Regions from separate parts of the Arthrobacter sp. PL16 genome, predicted to be linked through region 2. Evidence: riboswitches for the same ligand, from Rfam matches in the RefSeq annotation. Region 2 holds a riboswitch; the other holds the start of a gene.
The links. A riboswitch is a leader RNA that binds a small molecule or an ion and turns the genes downstream of it on or off. The one in region 2 is predicted to bind cyclic di-GMP.

Region 1: linked by a shared signal. The riboswitch ahead of RCH21_RS04795 (response regulator transcription factor) and the one ahead of RCH21_RS04220 (glycoside hydrolase family 26 protein) in region 2 are both predicted to bind cyclic di-GMP.

Annotation. Positions count from the first base shown of each region.
Region 1 covers NZ_JAXCIC010000002.1:228,600-231,996, reverse strand. Annotated here, with positions in the region: gene arsB (ACR3 family arsenite efflux transporter) at 1-406, opposite strand, end outside; gene RCH21_RS04805 (ArsR/SmtB family transcription factor) at 534-923, shown strand; gene RCH21_RS04800 (arsenate-mycothiol transferase ArsC) at 920-1,594, shown strand; cyclic di-GMP riboswitch class I at 1,798-1,872, shown strand; gene RCH21_RS04795 (response regulator transcription factor) at 1,995-2,816, shown strand; gene RCH21_RS04790 (Hpt domain-containing protein) at 2,799-3,269, opposite strand; gene RCH21_RS04785 (DUF6221 family protein) at 3,379-3,397, opposite strand, start outside.
Region 2 covers NZ_JAXCIC010000002.1:115,061-118,457, forward strand. Annotated here, with positions in the region: gene RCH21_RS04215 (DNA-formamidopyrimidine glycosylase family protein) at 1-424, shown strand, start outside; gene RCH21_RS04220 (glycoside hydrolase family 26 protein) at 492-1,733, opposite strand; cyclic di-GMP riboswitch class I at 1,751-1,825, opposite strand; gene RCH21_RS04225 (peroxiredoxin-like family protein) at 2,104-2,760, shown strand; gene RCH21_RS04230 (TIGR03885 family FMN-dependent LLM class oxidoreductase) at 3,075-3,397, shown strand, end outside.

The DNA of each region.
Region 1 (3,397 bases), 110 kb from region 2:
TCATGACCATGGCGATGCAGCGCGCGAGCCCGACGATGATCAGCCCCGTCCTGTACTCGGGCAGGTCCGGAAGGAAGACCCATGCCAGGACGAACATCAAGGCCGGGGCGGCGAGCCAGTTCAGCAGAAGCGAGGTGACCATGAGTCTGCGGTCGCGCAGCACCGTGCCGGTTTCGCCGTAGCGGACCTTGGCGAGGACCGGGTACATCATGACCAGCAGGCCCAAGGCTATCGGCAGCGATATGTTCGCGACTTCTGCGGCGTCGAGCACGCCCGCGATACCGGGGACGAAGCGACCCAGCAGCAGACCGACCAGCATCGCGGCAAGGATCCACAGCGGGAGGAATCTGTCGAGCGTGGAGAGCCTGCCGCGTACGGTGTCGTCGGACGGGTCGGGCCGCCGCACTGCCTGGACTTCGGTACGCACTGTGCTCCTCCTCGGGTCGGGAAGGACCCACGCCGCAAGCATCGATGGTCATCGATGCTTGTCGGACTTTACATCGATGAGCATCGATGTCCTGCATACTGAAGTCATGTCCACTGCTACCGATCCCCGCGCCGCCATCGTCGGGGGAAGCGAACCTGTCGAAACAGCGCCGTGCTGCGTGCCGTCCGGCTCGGCTCCCATGGACGCGGCCCGCGCCGTCTCCCTGTCGCGGCAGTTCAAGGCGATCGCCGATCCCAATCGGCTCCGACTGGTATCCCTGGTCAGCGCGAGTCCCGGAAGCGAGGCGTGCGTCTGCGACCTGACCGAACCGCTGGACCTCGGTCAGCCGACGGTGTCCCACCATCTCAAGATCCTCGTCGACGCCGGGATCCTCCGTCGCGAGAAGCGTGGGGTCTGGGCGTACTACTCCCTCGTCCCGGGCGCACTCGACGCCCTGGCAGACGTCCTGATGACCAGGACGGGAACCGGTCGATGACCTTCAAGGCAGCCAGGCCCACCGTCCTGTTCGTCTGCGCCAGGAACGGCGGGAAGTCCCAGATGGCAGCGGGCCTCATGGATCATCATGCCGATGGCAGGATCACCGTCATGTCGGCGGGCACCGCACCCGGCACCTCGATCAACGCGCTGTCCGCCGAATCGCTCGCGGAGCTGGGCATCGACATCAGCGGCGGAACCCCGAAGCCGGTGACGGACGACGCCCAGCACGCGGCCGACGTCGTCGTGATCCTCGGACGTGAGGCCCGGATCCAGGAGGTAGCAGGCACACGCTACGAGCGCTGGGAGACCGACGAGCCGAGCACGCGCGGAATCGAGGGCATGGAGCGCATGCGCCTGGTCCGCGACGACATCGACGTGCGCGTACACCATCTCCTGGACCGCCTCCTCCCCTGGCCCCACGCCGGGGAATCGGGGGATACTGCGGGCATGGATCTCGAACAGTGGTGGCCGGCCGTCCTTCCAGGTACACGGGACTGGCTCATCAACAACAACGGTGATGCCCTGACACCTGAAGTCGCCGCCGATATCAGTCGCGCGGGCGGCCTGATCGCCTCGGACCCCTGGTGGATCGGCGAGCGCGGGCCCGACGGCATCTTCCTCTCCGATGCGGCGACCGACTGGATCGAAGCGCGGGCCAACGGGGAGTAGTCCGGCGGAGACCCCAAGGGGTCAGCGTCCGGCGTGCAGCGGTGTTGCTCCGCCAACCGACCTCACGGGCAGCGGGCGCATGAGGGCACAGGAGCCGCAGGAGGCACGCGAGCACCGCCACGGTGCCGCCGCCACCGCTGAAAAATTGCTCGGTTCCGGCGATGTCTCCGCAAGTTGCTAACATCAGGGGGCGGGCAGCTGCCCGTCGACAAAGGCAAACCCGGCGCGAGCCGGGGACGCAAAGCCACGGGACCCACGCGGTCAGCCGGGCCGCCGAAGAGAACAGGATCACGGAACATGTCTCGGACATCCGTCGTCATTGAAGTACCCGCATTCACCCGGCGTCCTGCACGTGGGTCGATAGCTGCCCCGATCCCGCACCGGTACGGGGCCACGCGCCATGAATAATCCTCCATCCGGTGATCGCCGGGCAGCTGTCGTGATCGAGGACGATCTCGACATCCGCAACCTCCTGTGTGCCATCCTCGAGCAGGGCGGCTTCCATGTCAGCGGGGCGGCAACGGGCCGGGATGGCGTCGACGCCGTCCGGCAGCAACATCCGGCCATCGTGACCCTGGACATCGGGTTGCCCGACATCGACGGGTACGAGGTGCTGCGACGCATCCGCTCGACGACGGACTGCTACGTGATCGTCCTGAGCGGACGCACGGACGAGATGGACATCCTCACCGCCCTGCAGGCGGGCGCCGACGACTACGTCTCGAAGCCGTTCCGACCGCGGGAGTTGAGGGCACGCATCGACGCGATGCTCCGCCGTCCGCGCGTGGGCCACGATGCGGCTCACCCGCCCACGGTCCCCGCCACTCCGGCCGCCGCCCCATCCGACGACGACGCAGTGGACGAGGCGGGCAACCTCCTTCGCCATGGCAACCTCATCGTGGACAGCGAAGCGCGCATCGCGACCTGCTCCGGCGTCGAACTACCGCTCACCAAGACCGAGTTCAACCTGCTCCAGGAACTGTTGCGCAGCAACGGTGCCGTACGGACCAAGGAGGAACTGGTTCGCATCTCCCGTGGCCGTGATTATCGCGGCTACAACTTCGTCAGCCGGACCGATGAGCGAGCCATCGAGGTGCATATCGCCAATCTCCGCCAGAAGCTCGCGCTCACCTCCGGGGACCCGGAGCTGATCACCACGGTGCGCGGTGTCGGCTTCCGCATCATGCCGTCACGCAACCTCCCGCTAGGGCGTCGCAGCTGAGCGCGCTTCGGGAACGGCTCGCCTGATCCCGGCGACGGTGTCCGTCGCGCAGGCACGCAGCAGCGCCAACGAGTGTCGGGCGTCATCGGGCTTGTCCTCTGCCATGAGCCGCTGAATTCCGAGCGCAACCTGTGTCAGGCGCACCGCCCCCACCATCGCCGCCGACGTGGAGACGCTGACGACCCCATCCACGGCTCCGGTCGTGTCACCGGCCTGCATGCGTCGCTCGAGCCGATCGATCTTCCCTTCGAGCGAAGCACAGAAGTCACGCGCAAATTGTCCGACGACGGCGGAGTCCGAGAAATCGGCCCTCATGTCGTCGAGGACCGACGGGTCGAACAGAGGCGCCGCTTTTCCGGGCGCGCCGGTAACCTGGGCGGCATCGCTGGGAGGGAGTGCCACGCCGTCGGCCTGGTGCTGGCCAGGTCCCACGGGAGTCGAATGGATAGGCACACTTCAAGGGTAACGACGGCGGGCAGCCGTGTTGGATTATCAACAGCTTCTTGCGCAAAGCTTGCGGAAGGACGACGGAACCCCCTTCCCTGCCCCGGGGAATGCGCTCCTAGGTCCTCCACTCCTGC
Region 2 (3,397 bases):
TCCGCTCCGGTCCGACTGGTCCGCGCACGAGGCGGTGCGAAGGCTGCAGCGAGAGCCAGGCGAACGCGTGTCGGCCGCCCTGCTCGATCAGCGCAACGTCGCCGGCTTCGGTAACCTCTGGGCCAACGAACTCTGTTTCCTGCGCGGTATCCACCCGGACACGGAACTGGGCGAGGTCGACGTGCCGGCGCTCGTGGCGCTCGGCGCGCGGTGCCTGCGCTTCTCCGCCACGCATCCCGGGGCTCACCAGGTCACGACCGGCAACACGCGCAAGGGCGAACAGCACTGGGTGGCGGGCCGGGCCGGGAAACCCTGCCTGCGATGCGGCACGAGCGTGCGGGTCAGGGCCGAGGTGCCCGGCGACCCGGGCCGTCGTCGGACCTGGTGGTGCCCCCGGTGCCAGCCGTCCCTGCCCGCTGGTTGACGCAGCCCTCGGCGCACCGAAGCCCCGGGCCCATGATTCCCTCCTGTCCCCACGCAGGCAGGGTGTATCAGCGGCGCGCGGCCACTCCTGCCGCGAACGCGTCCGCCGACGTCGTCGTGCTGTTGATACGCCAGTCGGCTTCCTTGTCGATGTGGAACCAGACCAGTGCCACCACATCCGGCTGGGCCGAGACGTAGCTGAAGAGAGTGGTGATCCATTGCGCCTTGGACCCGCCCAGCTCGGAGGACGCCGTCTCCGCGATGACGATCGGTTTGCCGGGTGCGAGCTGCCGAAGCTGGGCGATCCCTTCCCCGAACAGGGCCTGAGGCTCCTGCCACGTGCTCCAGGACTGCGAGGTGCCCCAGTTGTAGCCGTCGAGCGCAACGCTGTCGACGTAGCCTTCGCCCGGGTAGAGCTGGGCCAGGGGGGTGGAGCCCCAGTAGGGCACGTTCGGGTTCCAGATCCAGCTGATGTTCGTGGCGCCGGTGGATTGGACGACGTCGTGGACATGGCGGTAGGCGGCGATGTAGTCACCGGTGTCGTTGCCGTTGACGCCCTCCGCCCACGGGTACCAGTCGCCGTTCATCTCGTGCGCGAACCGCAAGTACACCGGTTGGCCCCACTGCCCGAGGGCGGTACCCCACTCGCGGAGATAGGCGTCGAAGTCACCTGCAGCGATGCGGTCAAGCGAGAACGCGGGTTGCTCGGTTCCGCCACCCCACGTCCAGGGCTCCCAGGTCAGCAGCGTCTCGGCACCGCGCGCGCGGACCGCATCCAGCTCTGCGATGGGGACCGGCTGGTTGAAATCCTTGTAGGAGAGGACGATGGATGGTGCCTCGCCGGCCAGTGTGGACACCTCGTCGAGCTCGAGGCCGGCCGCCGGACCACCATTGGTGCCGATCCCGAATCGGATGGCCTTCGGAGCGGCGGGAACGGGAGCCGGTGGCACGACGGTGAAGCTTGCACTCGCGACGGAGCTGCCGACCGTTGCCGTCACGGTCACGGTTCCGGAACCCGTGGGAATGATCGACGCCTGGAAGGCGCCCGTCGACGTGGTCGTCACTGCTACCCGGTTAGAGCCTGCTACCACGGTCCCCTTCGTCCGCTTGGGAAAGCCGGCTCCGGTCACGGTGACCGTGGTGCCGGCCACCCCCGAGGCGCTGCTCAGCGCGATGCCGGCTGCTGCCTGTGCGGGAGCAGGCGTCAGGCCGATCGTCAGCACCGCGATGGCGGTGAGGAGCAGGAGGAGCCGGGCAGCGGTGCCACGGACGGCACTGACCGGGACGGGGACGGAGGGAACGTGAAGCATGAGCGGCACCTAGCTGGTTCGGTAGCCCGGCTGACCCGACGGGTCCCGTGGCTTTGCGTCGCCGGCTCGCACCGGGTTTGCCTTTGTCGCTGAGCGGTTACCCGAGCGCTGTCGGTTTCCCCGAAGGGGAAGCCACTGTCCATTGTCCTGCGCGCTCCACTTCGCGGAGGCCGGGTTGCACCGAAGGCTGACCAAGTATTGGTGCAGGTCTTCCGCAGGACTCCCAGCGAGCGCGGACGGGCCCCGAATCCGGGCAGAGACGGATGCTCGTGTCGCTGGGAATTTAGTGTGGTCTGGACCACAATGGTCCTATTGCCGACAGAGGCTCCCGCGCCAGGTGTGCTGAGGGGAACGAATGAAGCAAGAACCAATGTTCACGAACACCATAGCGACGCAGTTCGATGCATTCACATCGAACTTCGAAGCGCGGGTAGGCCCTGAACTCGCGGCGGTCTTCGCCAGGGAGCAGGCGGATCTTCGACGCGTCGGGCTTCCGAGCGGGGTTGCCCGCGTCGGTGACAGGCTTCCTGACGCCGACCTGTACGACACCGATGGACGCAGGGAACGCCTGACGGACATTCTCGGAGGCGCCGCCGCGATCATCGTCTTCTACCGTGGTTCGTGGTGCCCCTACTGCAGCATCACGTTGCAGACCTACCAGCGGGAATTGCGGCCCGTAGTCGAAGCCTTCGGAACCAGGCTGATCGCGATCAGTCCCCAGAGCCCCGATATCGCCAGGGAAGCGGCGAAGGAGCTGGGGCTGCATTTCGCGTTGTACTCCGACGAGGGAAATGCCCTGGCCACGCGCCTGGGTATCGTGGCGACACCGAGCGCCGAGTCGGTTCGGGCTCGGGCTGCCCTCGGCATCGACGTCGCCGGATCGAACATGGATCAGACCGCTGCCATCCCCTTCCCCACGGTGATCGTCGCTGATGCGACCGGAACCATCCGCTTGATCGACGCGAGGGTGGACTACACCACGCGGACGGAGACCTGCGACGTCATCGACGCACTGGTGGCACTGTAGCCGGCATGCATCGGAGGTGCTCCGCAACGCGCAGCAGGCCGAACCGGACGTACGCCACGGGGTGTAAGGATCACCGGCACGGTGAGCCGCCGACGGGCCGGGACGGGTGAGTGGGGCGGTTGCCCTTATACCGGGTGAGGGCTGGTACGGGCCATGTGAAGTCACTCGATTCCGGTGCTGAGGGCCGGAGGCCGCGCGTAATACAGTGCACTGAGTGTCGTCGAACAGCGACGAAGAGGTCATGGTGGGCGTCCCTGACCTGTGCTTGGCGACAGGCGACGAGGACGGAGCGCCCGGGAAAGCAGGAGCAGACCGTGAGTGTCATAGGTTTCCACGCCTCGCACGAGCAGATCGCACCCTCCCAGCTGCTGATGGACGTGCAGCGTGCGGAGTCGGTGGGATTCGGGGCCGCGATGTGCTCTGACCACTTCGAACCGTGGTCCCTCACCCAGGGACACGCGGGGTACGCCTGGTCCTGGCTCGGTGCTGCCCTCGCCACCACCGGCCTGCGCTTCGGAGTGGTGACCGCCCCGGGCCAGCGGTACCACCCCGCCGTGACCGCGCAGGCCTCGGCGACCCTGTCAGCGATGTTCCCTCAGCGTTTCTGGATGGCGTTGGGCAGTGGGCAGAACATGAA